3 regions of the Methylobacterium sp. P1-11 genome follow, and region 1 is predicted to be linked to each of the others. Evidence: predicted binding sites of a transcription regulator. Region 1 holds the regulator's gene; each other region holds the start of a gene.
The links. Region 1 encodes PhoB, which activates phosphate uptake and scavenging genes when phosphate is short. Its sites were predicted from a motif close to TGTCATNNANCTGTCAT; they were not measured.
Positions count from the first base shown of each region.

Region 2: ppk2 (polyphosphate kinase 2) is a predicted target of PhoB. The motif match lies at 1,529-1,545, and genes of this name have one in related genera.
Region 3: CIW48_RS09425 (DUF465 domain-containing protein) is a predicted target of PhoB. The motif match lies at 1,449-1,465, and genes of this name have one in related genera.

Region 1 covers NZ_NPKS01000009.1:114,770-119,064, forward strand. The annotation lists gene CIW48_RS11595 (aminopeptidase P family protein) at 1-503, shown strand, start outside; gene CIW48_RS11600 (protein-disulfide reductase DsbD domain-containing protein) at 623-2,797, shown strand; gene phoB (phosphate regulon transcriptional regulator PhoB) at 2,981-3,676, opposite strand; gene phoU (phosphate signaling complex protein PhoU) at 3,821-4,295, opposite strand, start outside.
Region 2 covers NZ_NPKS01000048.1:29,346-33,640, reverse strand. The annotation lists gene CIW48_RS30200 (hypothetical protein) at 37-324, shown strand; gene ppk2 (polyphosphate kinase 2) at 411-1,331, opposite strand; gene CIW48_RS30190 (inorganic phosphate transporter) at 1,741-3,369, shown strand; gene CIW48_RS30185 (transporter) at 3,423-4,295, shown strand, end outside.
Region 3 covers NZ_NPKS01000007.1:104,013-108,307, forward strand. The annotation lists gene CIW48_RS09420 (propionyl-CoA synthetase) at 1-1,049, opposite strand, end outside; gene CIW48_RS09425 (DUF465 domain-containing protein) at 1,253-1,435, opposite strand; gene CIW48_RS09430 (DUF465 domain-containing protein) at 1,567-1,827, shown strand; gene purE (5-(carboxyamino)imidazole ribonucleotide mutase) at 1,906-2,403, shown strand; gene CIW48_RS09440 (5-(carboxyamino)imidazole ribonucleotide synthase) at 2,400-3,512, shown strand; gene CIW48_RS09445 (tetratricopeptide repeat protein) at 3,845-4,295, shown strand, end outside.

The sequences.
Region 1 (4,295 bases):
TGCTGAAGGGACATGTCGCTATCGCCCGGGCGGTGTTCCCGGTCGGCACGACCGGCGCACAGATCGACGCCTTCGCACGGGCACCGCTCTGGCAGGCGGGCCTCGACTTCGATCACGGCACTGGCCACGGCGTCGGCGCCTTCCTGTCTGTGCACGAGGGGCCACAGCGGATCGCCAAGACCGGCACGGTGGCGCTGGAGCCCGGCATGATCCTGTCGAACGAGCCCGGCTATTACGCCCGCGGCGCCTACGGCATCCGGATCGAGAACCTTGTCTTGGTCGAGCCCCGCGCGATCGAGGGCGGCGAGCGCCCGATGCTCGGCTTCGAGACGTTGACGCTCGCCCCCTACGACCGGCGGCTGATCGAGCCGGACCTGCTCGAACCGGAGGAGCGCGCCTGGATCGACGCGTATCATGCCCGGGTATGCGAGGCCCTGGCGTCCGGGCTCGATGCCGGGACGCGCGACTGGCTGGAGCGGGCGACGGCACCGCTTGACGCTTAAGTCCCCGGCGCAGGACCCCGGACGCGTCCCGTGGTAAGACGCGGGACCATGAAAATGCCCGCCCCGGACCGGACACGCCGCGCATGAAACCGCGACCGTCCTGCGCGCGAAGGGACAGTATGATCCGCCGTCTCGCCATTCTGATCCTGGCCTTCGCCGCGAGCCTCTCGGCCGCTGCGGCGCAAGGTCTCCTGCAAGGCTTCCGTACGCCGCCGGACCTCGTGCGGGCGAGCCTCGTGGCGGAGCCTGCGGCGGTTTCTGGCGCGCAGCCTTTCACGCTGGCGGTGCGGATGCAGATCAAGCCGGGCTGGCACGTCTACTGGCGCAATCCGGGCGATTCCGGCCTGCCCCCGGAGGTGACCTGGACCCTGCCGGCCGGCTTCAACGCCGGCGCGATCCGGTGGCCGGCGCCGGAGCGCATCCCGATCGCGACGCTCATGAATTACGGTTACGAGGGCGAGGTCACGCTCCTCGTGCCCGTGACGCCGCCGCCGAGCCTCGACCCGGCCGATCCCGTGCAGATCCAGGCGAAGCTGACCTATCTCGTCTGCGAGACCGAGTGCGTCCCGGGTTCGGCCGATCTCGCTCTCACCCTGCCGGTGGGCAAGGCCGAGCCGGACCCGGCCAACGCCGCTCTGTTCGCGCGCGCCCGTGCCGCGCTGCCCGTGCCGGCGCTCTGGCCCCTGCGCCTGTCGAGCCAGGGCGACACCCTGCGCCTCGATTTCGCCGCGACCGGTCTCAAGGCCGACACGATCCGGAACGCCGCGTATTTTCCCTATGCCGAGACGGCGATCGACAACGCCGCCGCACAGGTAATGTCCGTCGACGAGACCGGCCTGCACCTGACCGTCGGGCGGAGCAGCCCGACCGATCCGGCTCCCGCCACACTCCCGGGCGTCCTGACGCTCGACGAGGTCGGCACCGCCGGAAGCCGCCGCCTCGCCTTCGCGTATGGGGACGAGCCCGTGCTCCCGGCCGCCGCGGCGGCCCCGAGCGCTCCGAGTCCGGTCGCAGCCCCGCCGGTCGCCGCCGACTTCGACGCGTTGACCCTCGCGACCGCCGCGGTCTTCGCCTTCCTGGGCGGGCTGATCCTCAACCTGATGCCCTGCGTCTTCCCGGTTTTGTCCATCAAGGTGCTGAGCCTCGTGCGGCATGCCGGCGAGGGGCCGGCCCGGCTGCGGATGCACGGCCTCGCCTATACGGCGGGCGTTCTGGTGAGCTTCCTGGGTCTTGCCGCGCTGTTGATCGCCCTGAAGGGCGGCGGGGCTGCGATCGGCTGGGGGTTCCAGCTGCAATCGCCCGCCATGGTGGCGGGGCTCGCCTATCTGCTGTTCGCGATGGGCCTGAGCCTGTCGGGTGCAGTCCATGTCGGCGGCCGTCTCGCCGGCCTTGGCGACGGCCTCACCCACCGTGCCGGCCTGAGCGGCTCGTTCTTCACGGGCGTGCTCGCGACCCTGGTGGCGACGCCCTGCACGGCGCCGCTCATGGGCTCGGCTGTGGGCTTCGCGCTGACCCAGAGCGCCGGCGTCGCGCTCGCCGTCTTCGCGAGCCTTGGCTTCGGCCTCGCCCTACCCTTCCTGGTGCTCACCCTCTGGCCGCGGGCCCTGCGTGCGCTGCCTCGGCCGGGCGCCTGGATGGAGACCCTGAAGCAGGTCCTCGCCTTCCCGGTCTACGCCACCGTGGCGTGGCTGATCTGGGTGCTGGCGCAGCAGGTGGATCCGCGCGGCCTGCTGGCGGCGCTGATCGGCCTGGTGCTGGTGGGCTTCGCCGCTTGGGCCTGGGAGCATGGCCGCGCCGCCGCGCCCAAGGTCGGCCGGGTCTCGCAGGCCGCCGCGGCTCTCGCGCTGATCGCCGTAGCCGCCCTTGCGGTGACCCTGCCGCGGGACCGCGCCGTGCCGTCGTCGGCGCAGGCCGCCGCCGACGGGGTCGAGCCGTTCACCCAGGCGCGCCTCGACGCCCTGGTCGACGCGCATCGCCCCGTCTTCATCGACATGACGGCCGCGTGGTGCATCACCTGCGCGGTGAACGAGGCGACCTCGCTCAACACCAGGGCGGTGCGCGCCGCGATGGCCGAGCGCGGCGTGACCTACATGAAAGGCGACTGGACCAACCAGAATCCCGAGATCACCCGCCTCCTGGAGAAGCACGGGCGCAGCGGCGTCCCGCTCTACCTGCTCTACACCGGAACCGGGGAACCCCAGGTTCTCCCGCAGATCCTCACCGAGGGGACGGTTCTGGCGGCGCTGGAGGCGGTGCCAGCCGTGTCCGGCCGGAGCGCTGCGCTGGCTCGCTGAAAGGTCGAGAGGGTCCTGAAGCCGCATGCGCGTCGAAACGCCCGGCCCGCCGTCCTTGCGAGCGGAGCGACGCAATCCGGCGGCGCCGCACCCGCCGACGTCGTATGGCCGAGCGGCACGGCACCGCGCGCGTACCGAGGCTGCGGCCGACCGATCCTCGTTCCGGTACGCTTCGATCCCGCCTCAGGCTTCCAGCGAGAAGGTCTCGTCGAAGGCATAGCCCGAGCCGCGAACCGTGCGGATCGGATCGGCTTGGCGCGGGCCGTTCAGCGCCTTGCGCAGCCGCCCGACATGGACGTCGACGGTGCGCTCGTCGATGTAGACGTCGTGCCCCCAGACCCCGTCGAGAAGCTGCTCGCGGGAGAAGACCCGGCCGGGCGCCAGCATCAGGAATTCCAGGAGCCGGAACTCTGTGGGGCCCAGATGCAGCTCTTCGCCGCCGCGCCGGACGCGGTGGCCGGTCCGGTCGAGTTCCAGGTCGCCCGCCGCCAGCCGATCCGAGACATGGGCGGGCTTGGCCCGACGCAGCAGCGCGCGGATCCGGGCGAGCAGTTCCGGCACGGAAAACGGCTTGACGATGTAGTCGTCGGCGCCGGTGCCGAGACCGCGGACCCGGTCGCCCTCCTCGCCCCGGGCGGTGAGCATGATCACCGGCAGCCGCTCGGTCTCGCGGCGCGCCCGGATTCGGCGGCACAGCTCGATCCCCGAGAGGCCGGGTAGCATCCAGTCGAGCAGGACGAGGTCCGGGATCCGCTCCGCCAGGAGCAGTTCGGCATCGTCGCCGCGCGCCGCCGAATCCACCAGGAAACCCTCGGCCTCCAGGTTGTAGCGCAGCAGCGTGGTCAGCGCCTCCTCGTCCTCGACGATCAGGACTTGCATGCTCACGTTCGAAGATCCGTTCTACCGGCGGTCCGGCGGATGCTGCAGGAGGCGCCGCCGCGCCTCAACCCACACGCACGGTCACCCCGGCCGCGCCCGGCGGGAAGGCGCGCGCCGTGCGGCGCCGGGGCCGGGGCCGGGCGCTCACGGAGCCTGGACACCGTCCACCGTCACATAGTTCGACGCATCGTTCTTGGGCCGGTCGCCCGCCAGGGTTTCGCCGGTGGCGAGATAGTGGATCGTCTCGGCGATGTTGGTGGTGTGGTCGCCGATGCGCTCGACGTTCTTGGCGCAGAACAGCAGATGCGTGCAGAACGAGATGTTGCGCGGATCCTCCATCATGTAGGTCAGGAGCTCGCGGAACAGGGAATTGTACAGGGCGTCGATCTCGCCGTCGCGCTCCCAGACGTCGTGGGCCGCCTGGACGTCGCGGCTCGCATAGGCGTCGAGCACGTCCTTGAGCTGGCCCTCGGCGAGGTCGCTCATGTGGCGCACGCCGAGCACGATCTTTTGGGCCGGCGCCTGGTCGGAGATCGCCACCACGCGCTTGGCGACGTTCTTGGCGAGGTCGCCGATCCGCTCGAGATCGCCGGAGACGCGGATCGCCGAGATGGTCTCG
Region 2 (4,295 bases), on a different contig from region 1:
GCTGAACCGAGGCGCACGTCCTCCGTGGAGATCATCATGATGCTTCTCAAGCCGCTCGCGCTCGCCGTCGTCCTGATCTTGTCCTCTGGAAACGGCTGGGCACAGGGAGGCAATCCAGGTGCTGCGGGTTCATCCAACGCTCACCCCGAGAAAGCCAGCCCGTCGGTGAGCGATGGGGACCGGCCCAGCGACAACCGGGGCACGCCGAAGGCAAACACTTCTGGCGCCGACCAGGGCACCGCATCGAAAGGGATGTTGGACTCGGCCGTCGGCAACGGCGCAGGTCGCGCGGACGAGGACGCCTCGGCTGCAGCTGCCCGATAGACGCTCTGCCCGCTTCTGGCCAGCACGTGCTTCGATCACCCTGCACCACGACCGATGTTTGAAGTGACTGAATCGGCCGGCTTCGATCAGTACACAGAAGGTACGTACATCTCGGCCGGGACCGGACCGCGGACATAGTCCGCGTTCCGCACTCGCTCGGGTAGCCGGACGGAAGGGTGCTCCACCACGTCGTACGGGATCTGGGCCAACAAGTGGCTGATGCAGTTCAGGCGCGCTCGCCTCTTGTCGACCGCCTCGACCACCCACCAGGGCGCCTCGGGGATGTGCGTGCGCGCCAGCATGTCCTCTTTGGCCCTGGTGTAATCTTCCCAGAGCCGGCGCGACTCGACGTCCATCGGCGAGAGCTTCCACTGTTTCAGCGGATCCTGGATCCGCATCTGGAAGCGGAACTCCTGCTCTTCATCGGTGATCGAGAACCAGTACTTCACCAGAACGATGCCGGAGCGCGCCAGCATGCGCTCGAACTCGGGGACCGAGCGGAAGAACTCCTCGACATCCGCCTCTGTGCAGAAGCCCATGACCCGCTCGACACCAGCGCGGTTGTACCAGGAGCGGTCGAACAGCACGATCTCCCCGGCTGCCGGCAGGTGAGCGACGTAGCGCTGAAAGTACCACTGCGTGCGCTCGCGCTCGCTCGGGGCAGGCAGCGCGGCGACACGGCAGATGCGAGGATTGAGACGCTGCGTGATGCGCTTGATCACGCCGCCCTTCCCAGCCGAGTCGCGGCCCTCGAACAGAACCACAACCCGCAGCTTGCGATCCTGCACCCAATCCTGCAGGCGGACGAGCTCGTGCTGCAGGCGCAATAGCTCGCGGAAGTAGACCTTTCGATCGAGCCGATCCAAGTGATCGTGCCCCGAAGCTTCCGCGAGCCGGTCCAGGCGCTCGTCGTCGAGTCCCAACTCCAGCTCCTCATCGTAGCTGTCGGCCAGCTCGCGTCGGATAGCGTCGAGCGTGACAGCTTGAGCAGAACTCTCGTCAGGCATCGTCTGCGAACCTCGATTGGGCTTCGATCGGCCGCCGTTGAGCACACTTCCATGACAGACCCGCGAAGCAACCGCAGTTCCTGTTCCCTTTGCACCTTTCCGTCCGTGGGCGGCTCGACAAGTTCGTATGCGAACCACCGTCGACCCAGGGGCGTATTCGTCTCAAGCTTCGTGTGGGGCCAATAACTCACTAGTTATGTCATATATGCATTACGCCTCGTCAGCGTGGCATCATCGGATCATCCTATTTGCTTGGAAAGAAGTGCCAACATTCCAATTTTTCCAAAGCGGATTTCGTCAAAACTGCCGCTGGCGTCGGCGGGAATTCGATAAAATCTTCTCGACGTCACCTAAGTGTCATGGTGTCGATCTACGCCGCAGGCGAACCCTAGAATTCACCGAGGCGCCTATGTCCGACGCTATTCTGGCTCCCACAGGTTCAATAGGACAGGCGTCAAGCGGAAAGCCCAAGCTCGACCGCGGGATGCACCCGGGCGGGATCATCGCCTTCCTGCTCGTGCTGGTGGCGGGGCTGGGCTACGCGGTTGTAAGCCTCGTCGCCGACATGAACGCCGTGCACCAGGAACCCCTGGCCGTCGGCGCCTTCTTGCTTCTCGGCCTCGCCCTGCTGATCGCCCTCGCCTTCGAATTCGTGAACGGCTTCCACGACACCGCCAACGCGGTCGCCACGGTGATCTACACCCACTCGCTGCCGCCGCTCGTCGCGGTGATCTGGTCGGGTGCCTTCAACTTCCTCGGCGTGATGCTCTCCTCCGGGGCGGTGGCCTACGCGATCGTGACTCTGCTGCCGGTCGAGCTGATCCTGCAGGTCGGCTCGCATGCGGGCTACGCGATGATCTTCGCGCTCCTGTTGGCGGCGATCCTGTGGAACCTCGGGACCTGGGCCTTCGGCCTGCCGAACTCGTCGTCCCACGCGCTGATCGGCTCGGTGCTCGGCGTCGGCCTCGCCAACCAGCTGATGGGCGGCCAGGACGGCACCTCGGGCGTTGACTGGGCGCAGGCGCTCAACGTCTTCAAGGCGCTGCTGTTCTCGCCGGTCTGCGGCTTCGTGCTGGCGGCGCTGCTGCTGCTCGCCCTGAAATTCGCCGTGCGCCGCAAGGACCTCTACGAGGCGCCTAAGGGCGAGGCGCCGCCGCCCCTCTGGATCCGCGGCCTGCTGATCCTCACCTGCACGCTGGTCTCGTTCTTCCACGGCGGCAATGACGGACAGAAGGGCATGGGCCTGATCATGCTGATCCTGATCGGCGCCGCCCCCACGGCCTACGCGCTCAACCGCACCATGAACGCCGACGCGACGCCGGCCTTCGTGCAAACCTCGACGGCGGCCAGCACCGTGTTCGCAGGTCACGCCGGCGGTGAACCGCGCCCTGACGCGGCTCAGGCCCGCAAAACTGTCGCCGATGCGCTGAAGGCGAAGGAGCTCAACAATCCGGAGGTCTACAGCGCCCTGGCCGCCCTCTCGACCGACATCGCGGCGTCGGTGAAAAACTACGGCTCGCTACAGCAGGTCCCGGCCGGTGCGACCTCGAACGTGCGCAACGACATGTACCTGGCCGCCGACGCGATCCGGCTGCTACCGAAGTCCGGCGCGACCCTGTCCGAAGGCGACACCAAGACACTCAAGGGCTACACTGAGCTGCTCAACGACGGGACGCGCTACATCCCGGGCTGGGTGAAGGTCTGCGTCGCCCTGGCGCTGGGTCTCGGCACCATGGTCGGATGGAAGCGCATCGTCGTCACCGTGGGCGAGAAGATCGGCAAGACCCACCTGACCTACGCCCAGGGCGCCTCGGCCGAGATCGTCGCCGCCGGTACGATCGGGCTGGCCGAGCTCTACGGCCTGCCGGTCTCGACCACCCACATCCTGTCATCGGGCGTCGCCGGCACGATGGCGGCCAACGGCTCGGGGCTCCAGGCGTCGACGGTGCGCAACATGGCGCTGGCCTGGATCCTGACCCTGCCGGCCGCCATCCTGATCGCCGGCACGTTGTTCTTCATCCTGCGCCACGTGTTCTGACCCAAATGGCGGCCGCTACCGCAGCCCCGGCCCGTCTCTTGTGCGACGAGCCGGTGCTTCCAGGTCTGCTCTGGGCCATGCGCTTCGACGAGAGCGGTCGCGGTCACCTCGTCGAACGCGGCGAGGCGATGCCGGCCCCTGGGAGCTTCGGCGAGGGCTTCACCTGGCTGCACTTTAACCTGAACGACGCGCGCCTGCCAGCCCTGGTCGCTGAAGGCCGTCTCGGCCCGCCGCACCTGACGGGCGCTGCCTTCGCCAGTGACCCGCACCAGCGCCTGATCGTCGAGGCGGGCCATATCGGCGGCGTCGTGGCCGATCTTGTCCGAGAGACCGGCGAAAGACCAAAAGTCGACGCGGGCGGTCGGCTGCACTTCGTCATGGGCCCGCGCCTGCTCGTGAGCGGCCGGCGCCATCCCGTCCTTGGACCGGACCTTGCTCGGGATGCGGCTTCAGAAGGTCGAGGTATCCTGGCCCCAATCCAGCTGCTCGACGTCATCGTCGAGCAGGTCGTGACCGCGATGGCCGAGACCGGCGCGCGCCTGGCCGATGAGCTCGACGAGATCGAGGACCACATCCTCGACGAGCGGGTGCGCGGCGAGCGGCGCCGGCTCGGGCCGATCCGCCGGGATGCGGTCCGGCTGCACCGGCAGCTCCTCGGCCTTCGCGCCGTCTTCCATCGCCTCGAGACTGCGGCGGCCGACGAGCAGGTTCCTGATGCGGCCATCACCGCGGCGGCTCGGATTGCGCAGAGGCTCGATGCGCTCGATCGAGACATGATCCTGCTCGCCGATCGCAGCCGGCTGATGCAGGAGGAGTTGTCCTCCTACCTCGCGCAGGCTTCCAACCGGCAACTCTACACGCTGTCGGTGTTGACCGCGCTGTTCCTGCCGCCGACCCTCGTGACCGGGCTGTTCGGCATGAACACC
Region 3 (4,295 bases), on a different contig from region 1:
GCCCGCAGAGCCGTCGGCGCGGTGAACAGGCAGGCGACCCCGTACTCGGCGACGACCCGCCAGAACGCGCCGGCATCCGGCGTGCCCACCGGCTTGCCCTCGTACAGGACCGTGGTGCAGCCGTGCAGCAGGGGAGCGTAGACGATATAGGAATGGCCGACGACCCAGCCGATGTCGGAGGCGCAGAAATAGGTCTCGCCGGGCTGGACGCCGTAGAGGTTCGGCATCGACCACGCGAGGGCGACGAGGTAGCCGCCGGTGTCGCGGACCACGCCCTTCGGCTTCCCGGTCGTGCCGGAGGTGTAGAGGATGTAGAGCGGATCGGTGGCCGCGACCGGCGCGCACGCCGCCCTCCGCCCCGCCGCCTGGGCCGCCGCGACACTCTCGGCCCAGTCGCGATCCCGGCCCGCAACCAGCGTCGCGCCCCCTTGCGGGCGCTGGAGGATGAGGCAGGCCTCCGGCTTGTGGCGGGAGGCTCCGATCGCCGCGTCGAGGAGCGGCTTGTAGGCGACCACCCGGTTCGGCTCGATCCCGCAGGAGGCGGCCAGCACCACCTTCGGTGCCGCGTCCTCGATCCGCACCGCCAGCTCGTTGGCCGCGAAGCCGCCGAACACGACGGAATGGACCGCGCCGAGCCGCGCGCAGGCCAGCATGCCGAACAGCGCCTCGGGCACCATCGGCATGTACAGGATGACCCGGTCGCCCTTGCCGACGCCGAGGTCGGCGAGCACGCCGGCCAGCACCGCCACCTCGTCGCGCAACTCTCCATAGGTGATGCTGCGCTTGGTCCCGGTGACAGGTGAATCGTAACGGATCGCCACCTGGTCCGCCCGTCCCCCGTCGGCGTGGCGGTCCACCGCATTGTGGCACGCGTTCAGGGTGCCGTCGGGGAACCAGCGGCCGTAGGGACCGGTATCCGGCGCGAAGGCCCGCTCCGGCATGCGCGCCCAGTCGAGCGCCTGCGCCGCGCCGAGCCAGAACGCCTCAGGGTCGCGGCGGGCTGATTCGTAGATCTCCGGGTAGCGGCCCGGCAGGCTGGCTCTCGTCATCGGTTCGGCGTTTCCTCGCGGGCCACTCTCCGGCGGCCGGCGCAGGATAGCCCATTCTCGCGCGCACGGGAGAGGAACGGCCTCGCACGATGACGTACACCGCGCCAGCGGCGCATGGCGTGTCACAAGAAAACCGCCGCATCGGGGCTCCCGATACGGCGGCTGTCATCCGGACTTTACTGTCTCTTTGGACGTGGCAGGCGTCAGTGCAACGTGTCGTTGCCCGCCTGGAGCCTATTGATCTCGTCCTTGAGGAGGAGTTTCCGTCGCTTCAGCTCGGCGATGTGAAGGTCGTTCGCCGAAGGCCTGTGGATCGCTTCCTGAATCTCGCGCTCGAGGGCTTCGTGCTTCCGGGCGAGTTGGTTCAGATGCGTCTGCAGCGACATGAGTCGAATCTCCTGTCATCGTTTCGACACACCGAGATTGGCACAGGATGCCGGACCTGTCGAAGCGTTTTCTGCTGCTAAGTCTGATGATTGCTTACCGCGCCGACTTGTCCGGCGCCGGAGCGTAACGCATGCTCTCGGGCAATGAACGGTCTTCGGGTCCTCAGGTGACGATGGCGGACGAGGCAGGTGAGAGTGCGCAGTCGGACCTCCAGGGTGAGCTGGCGCGGCTGCGCGAGGAGCACCGGGATCTCGACGGCGCCATCGAGGCGCTGGAGCGCAGCGTCGCCGGGGATCAGCTCCAGATCCAGCGCCTGAAGAAGCGCAAGCTCACGCTGCGCGACCGGATCTTCCACATCGAGGACGCGCTCACGCCGGACATCATCGCCTGATGCCGGTGGACGTCTTCGGGGCGCGCCTTGCCGCGGGCCCGCACCGCCTGTAAGCGCCCTCTTTTGCCGGGATCAACGATGGTGTCGCCTCCGGTCGCGATCATCATGGGCAGCCAGTCCGACTGGGCGACCATGCGGCATGCCGCCGAGACGCTCGACGCGCTCGGGGTTCCCTATGACGCGCGCATCGTGTCGGCCCACCGCACGCCGGACCGGCTCGTGGCCTTCGCCAAGGGCGCGGTCGCCGCCGGTCTCAAGGTCGTCATCGCCGGAGCGGGCGGCGCCGCGCACCTGCCCGGCATGGCTGCCGCGATGACCCGCCTGCCGGTCTTCGGCGTGCCGGTGGAGTCCAAGGCCCTGTCCGGGCAGGACAGCCTCCTCTCCATCGTCCAGATGCCGGCCGGCATTCCGGTGGGGACCCTCGCGATCGGCCGGGCCGGGGCCATCAACGCGGCCCTGCTCGCCGCCTCCGTCCTGGCGCTTTCCGATCCGGATCTCGCGGAGCGCCTGGAGGCGTGGCGTGCGGCCCAGACCGCCTCGGTGGCCGAACGGCCGGTGACGGAAGCGAACGCGTGACGGACAAGAATCTCGGCCCCGGCTCTACCCTCGGCGTCGTCGGAGGCGGCCAGCTCGGGCGCATGATCGCGCTCGCGGCGGCCGATTACGGCCTCAAGGTGCACGTCTACGCGCCCGACGCGGACAGCCCCGCCTTCGACGTGGCTGCCCGGACCACCTGCGCGGCCTACGACGATCCCGAGGCGCTGGCCGCCTTCGCCCGCAGCGTCGATGTCGTGACCTACGAGTTCGAGAACATCCCGCACGCCACCGCCGACATCCTGGCCCGGCACGCTGCCCTGCACCCGAATGCGCGGGCGCTCTCGACAACGCAGGACCGCCTCTCCGAGAAGGACTTCATCAACGGCCTGGGCATCCCGACGGCGCCGTTCCGGGCGGTGGACACGCCCGACGACCTCGACCGGGCGATCGAGGTGATCGGCCTGCCGGCCGTGCTCAAGACCCGCCGCTTCGGCTACGACGGTAAGGGGCAGCGCATGCTCCGCGAGCGGGCCGAGGGCGACCGCAACGCCCTGTTCGCCGAGTTCGGCGGCGCGCCGCTGATCCTGGAGGGCTTCGTGCCGTTCGAGCGCGAGATCTCGGTGGTGGGCGCGCGCGGGCGCGACGGCAGCTTCGCGGCCTACGACCTCTGCGAGAACGAACACCGCGACCACATCCTGGCGCTGACCCGGGTGCCGGCGCCCGGCGTGTCCGCCGAGACGGGCCGCGATGCCGTCGAGATCGCCCGGCGGATCGCCGACGCCCTCGACTATGTCGGCGTTCTCGCCGTCGAGATGTTCCTCGTCCGCGAGGACGGGGCGGAGCGGCTCGTGGTCAACGAGATCGCGCCGCGGGTCCACAATTCCGGCCACTGGACCAGCGAGGGCGCGCTGACCTCGCAATTCGCCCAGCACGTGCGGGCCGTCTGCGGCTGGCCGCTCGGCGCCCCGGACCGCGTCGGTGGCCTCCCCGTGGAGATGCGCAACTTGATCGGCGCCCAGGCCGACGACTGGCACGCCCTGCTGGCCGAGCCCGGCGCCCATCTGCACCTCTACGGCAAGGGCGAGGCGCGTCCCGGCCGGAAGATGGGGCACGTGACCCGCCTCGGGCCCGTTCCGGCCGGTTCCTGAGGCTTCGAAGGCACACCTGCATCGCCGCATGGCGGTCGGAAGCCCGCCTGCGGCGTCCCGGAACCGTCGAGCCATACCTTCGCCACATCCCGCCGCTTCCACCACAGCGTGGTCGGTTCCGAATGCTGTCGATCGATTCCGCCCGCACCGCCTTCGTCTCCCGGGACGGGCGGGGTCCGGATGGCGACGCGGCGCTTCTTAAGCCGGCCTTCACCGTGATGCGCGACGGTGCCCCGGATTCGGGCGTGCCCGGCGCACGGCGCGGGCTCTTGGACTGTGAGGGGCGAGGCGGGCACGCGCAAGGCGGGCGACGCCTCGGGGAGAGTGGGGCAATGAACGTACGCAACGGGCTGGGACGAAAGACGGCACTGATCGGCGCGGCCTTGGTCTCGGCTGCCGGCCTCGCGGGTTGCGAGACCGTCGGGAGCGCGGCTGGCCCGCGGCAATACGCGGTCCTCGAGAAGGACACCACGGGCGCCACGAACGTCAACATCGCCTCCCTGACCGAGGTCGTGCAGCGCAATCCGAACGACGCGGCCGCCTACAACACCCGCGGCGCCGCCTATGCCCGGGCCGGCCAGTTCAACGATGCCATCGCCGACTTCACGAAGGCGATCCAGCTCGATCCGAACTCTGCCTCCGCCTACAACAACCGCGCCCTGGCGAGCCGCCAGATCGGCCGCGACGGCCCGGCGCTGCAGGACTTCACCAAGGCGATCCAGCTCGATCCGAATTACGGCCCTGCCTATATCGGCCGCGCCAATGTCGAGCGCGCCCAGGGCA